DNA from 2 places in the Marinomonas posidonica IVIA-Po-181 genome. Region 1 is predicted to be linked to the other one. Evidence: predicted binding sites of a transcription regulator. Region 1 holds the regulator's gene; the other holds the start of a gene.
The links. The regulator PhoB, encoded in region 1, activates phosphate uptake and scavenging genes when phosphate is short. The targets are predictions, from matches to a motif close to TGTCATANNNNTGTCANA.
Positions count from the first base shown of each region.

Region 2: the regulator PhoB is predicted to act here: its motif matches at 1,270-1,287, upstream of olsF (bifunctional ornithine lipid synthase OlsF).

Region 1 covers NC_015559.1:3,829,940-3,832,147, reverse strand. Annotated here, with positions in the region: gene phoR (phosphate regulon sensor histidine kinase PhoR) at 1-811, opposite strand, end outside; gene phoB (phosphate regulon transcriptional regulator PhoB) at 808-1,503, opposite strand; gene ubiA (4-hydroxybenzoate octaprenyltransferase) at 1,589-2,208, opposite strand, start outside.
Region 2 covers NC_015559.1:3,490,069-3,492,276, forward strand. Annotated here, with positions in the region: gene MAR181_RS16120 (ChrR family anti-sigma-E factor) at 1-500, shown strand, start outside; gene MAR181_RS16125 (hypothetical protein) at 669-851, shown strand; gene MAR181_RS16130 (hypothetical protein) at 963-1,169, shown strand; gene olsF (bifunctional ornithine lipid synthase OlsF) at 1,346-2,208, shown strand, end outside.

The DNA.
Region 1 (2,208 bases):
CATCGCTCTCAAGGCGGGATAACAGCAACAAATCTTCGATGAGCTGTTCCATCCGGACAGATTGCTCAGCCATGTTTACTATGCCTTTTTGCATGCTTTTGGGCAGGTTGTCTTTAAACATGTCTAAGGTTTCAACATAGCCTTTAATCACCGTTAGAGGCGTTTTAAGCTCATGGGAGGCATTGGCAACAAAGTCTTTACGCATCTGTTCTAATAGGTGTAGACGAGTCACATCACGAACGAAGATGAGGTGATCGTTTTTATCATATAAGGTGGTTTGAACTTCTAAATAGACACCGTCTTTTGCTGGAGACTTAATGACCAGAGGTTCACCAAAACGCTTTTGCGTAAAATAGCGGAAGAATTCTGGACTACGAACGATGTTAGTAATGACCTGCCCACGGTCAACAGGTCGCATTAAACCCAAGAAATGAGCCGCTGAGTTGTTCCACCATTCGAGGTTACCTTGGTTATCCGCCATAATCACGCCTTCTTTGAGCGCACTGGTGGAGCTTTCAATCCGAGTTAAAGCTTGTCGCATACGACGTTTGGATTTTCTCTGCTTCTTTTGCAGGCGGTATACAGCATCAAAGACTTCTCCCCAGATACCACTCGATTCTGGTGGAGCGGCACGTCCTGAATGACGTAGCCAGTTATGGAATTGATAAAGTTGGTATAACTGCCAGTACAAGGTCCCTAAGGTATACAGCAGCAGAACACCCAAAAAATGACCAAGAATATAGCCAATCACGGCACAGGCAGCAAAACCTGCTAACCAAGAAAGGATGGTGTTCCGCCAAATGGTTTTCATACTGACCTTTTTGCTGAGAAACGGTAGCCTGTGCCTCGCACGGTTTGAATCAAGAAGTCATGAGTGTCGCCAATGGCCTTGCGCAGACGACGAATGTGTACATCAACGGTACGTTCTTCGACATACACATTGCCTCCCCATACTTGATCCAACAGCTGTGCTCTTGAATAGGCTCGTTCTTGGTGAGTCATTAAAAACTTGAGTAAACGATATTCTGTTGGTCCCATGTCTAGCGGACGGGCACCAATGGTGACTCGTTGGCTAATTGGGTCCAGAGTGAGGCCTTCCACTTCGATTGGTTCATCTATGCCTTGTGGTGTGGCTCGGCGTAATACCGCTTTGAGACGAGCAACGAGTTCGCGCGGCGAAAAAGGTTTGGTGATGTAGTCATCCGCCCCGACTTCTAAGCCTTGAATTTTGTTGTCTTCTTCGCTTTTGGCCGTCAGCATGATAACCGGAATTTCGGCTGTCGTGCTGTCTTTCTTGATGCGGCGAGTTAACTCGATACCACTACCACCAGGCATCATCCAATCAACCAAGATCAAATCTGGTCGATGGTCCACGATAATTTCGTGAGCTTGCTGAATATTTTCGGCTTCCATGTACTCATAGCCAGCCATCTCTAAGGCAATCGCAATCATCTCGCGAATGGAAGATTCATCATCAATAATTAAAACTTTTTTACCGGTCACAGGATCTACCCTCATCTCAGGAACGGTTTTTATTAAAGCGAGCAATTATGACAATTTAGTTAAACTGTCATAAGTTTGCCACATATTAAGCAAAATAGCTGATAACTAAACCGATAAAGACACAGCAGCCAATGCGGTTATTTTCGAGAAAAGAGCGAAAACAAGCTTGCCTGTCTCTGTCCTTCGCTTGTTGGTATTGCTTATAAAACAACCAGATACAAATAGACAAAGCCAGAAAATAGGGCCAGCCTAGTGTGGCGAAGAAGCCGATCCATGTCAAAAGGGATAAGGTTAAAGCTTGTAAACACACAATGACCATGAGGTCGGACTGACCGAAAAGGATAGCGGTAGATTTGATGCCGACTTTTAAGTCGTCAGGTCGGTCTGTCATTGCATAGTAAGTGTCATAAGCGATGGTCCAGAAGCAATTTGCGAGAAACAGCATCCATAGAATCGGGTCGCTTAAACTGCCCCCTTGAGCACTGTAAGCCATAGGAATGGCCCAAGAAAAGGCAAGACCGAGAAAAAGTTGAGGCAGATGGGTATAGCGTTTCATAAATGGGTACAGAGCCGCTAACCCCAAACCGACGAATGACAGTAATATGGTTTGCAGGTCCGTTAATAACACCAAAAAGAAGCTGAGCATGGATAAGCCAGCAAACAGAGCTAGGGCTTCTTTCTCTGATACTCGACCAGAGGGAAGCG
Region 2 (2,208 bases), 340 kb from region 1:
TGAAAGATCAATTGTTTGCCAAATTAGAACAGCAAGACACTTCAACTGAAGCAACTCAGACAGTGGGAGTGGTTGAGCGTATCAAAGACAAAGGCGGCAAGATTCCGAAAAGCCTGCGTCAATTTATTACCAAAGGCTACGATGATCTGACCTGGATGCACTTGTCACCTTCGTTTAAGATCGCCACACTGCATAATGAAGAAGGCGGCGCACAGATTGCGCTGACACGAGTCAAAGCGGGCGCTCACATGCCCACTCACACTCATACAGGTGATGAAATCACTCTAGTATTGGAAGGCGCGTTCTCCGACGAAACGGGTATTTACCGACAAGGTGATTTCATCAGTCGCGATGCTCGGCACAAGCACAAACCAATTGTCACCAAAGACGCTGAGTGTATTTGTTTGACGGTTCTGGATGCCCCCATTGAATTTACTGGCTGGTTTACCCGCCTGTTAAACCCAATATTACGTCGTTACCACCCTCATACCAGCTTGTAATATCGCCACCCGCCCGTAAACACACAAACAGTTCGCGAAGGATCGCTTCTGTTTCTGACACCACTTAGATAAAGCCATTCATTTGTGGATGTTTTTCATCCACAACAAGAAAAAAATGTGAAACTCTGATATAGTGGTTGCTCAATTAAACAACAAGGACTATCAGTCATGGCAACAAAAAAGAAACAGCCTGCCGCCTCGGAAACCTCGGAATCCATCGAAAAGCAAATGCAAGAATTTCTCGCGAAAGGCGGTCAAATTAATAAAATCGATTCGGGTGTGAGTGGTCAATCTCAATTAACTGGATCGCGCCATATTTCTTTGGGCAACAGCAAAACAAAAGCGCAATGATATCCTCAGGCTTGCACATGTTACGACACAACAACATCGCTTCTTGATAAGCCATGGTTGATCCAACAAAATTTGTGTGAGCCTGCCCGTTCCTACCTGGTTGGACTGCTTATGCTAAGTGAAACTGATCGTCAATTTTTCAAGCCATTTTGGCGTCGTGTGGTTGCCACATTAACTTGCGCCGTTTGGGCGAGCATTGAATGGCTCTATGATGAACCCATGTGGGCAAGCTTTGCCGTACTACTCACTCTATATTGCCTATGGAACTTTTTTTATCGCTTTGAAGATGACATAAACGAAGACGACTCGGCTCAATAACTCCCCTCTCTGTCACTCTAAAATATAGCAATAGAAACTAGCGACCTCAGAATGACTGACTTTTTTCTGTTATAAATTGGTCATTGTTTCGCCACATAAGCGTCACCTCTTTGTCACACAGACACTCTAATCTGAACAATAAATCATCAAAAGTTTATTCAGAGCGGAGCGCCATTGTGATACAAGTCGAGCAAATGATTGCTAGTAAGTCACCTCAGTTTTTCGACAAAAGCCCACTAATCACTCGCCCAACCTTAAGCATCCTAAAACGCTTATTCCATGAAAGTGAAGTGAACCTATTTTTGGAACAAAACGACAGCTGTGCTGGCTTCGAATTCATCGATCGTGTCTTGGATCATTTCAACTTTGGTTATCAAGTCAGCCAGATGGACCGCCGTAATATTCCTGCCGTTGGCCGCGTTATGATCATTGCTAACCATCCATTAGGTGCGCTCGATGGTTTAGCACTATTACGCTTAGTCGGTGAAATCCGCCCCGATGTTAAAATCGTTGCCAACGATTTATTAATGGGCTTCGATGGATTGAAAGACTTAGTGTTACCGGTCGACAACCTAGGTGGAAAAACCGGCCGCCAACAGCTCAAAGCCATAATGAATTGCCTACATAATGAAGAAGCCATCATCATTTTTCCGGCTGGCGAAGTCTCTCGCATGTCACCCAGTGGCGTGAAAGACCAAAAATGGAACCAGAATTATTTAAAGCTAGCGCAAAAAACCAACAGTCCATTACTGCCAGTGCACATTGGTGGCCGTAACTCCATGCTGTTTTACACCAGCTCATTAGTGTATCGCCCGTTATCGACGATTCAACTTGCGAATGAAATGTTTCGTCAGCGTAATCGCAAAATTCCCATGCAAGTGGGGCAAGCTATTCCGATTCAGGAACTGGCACAATTACCACTGAGTGATAAGGAAAAGAACAAGCTGGTCAAACGCCATCTGTACCGTATCGCCAAAGGCAAAAAGCCTTTATTAAAGACAGAAAAGACCGTCGATCACCCACAAAATCGACAAATGAT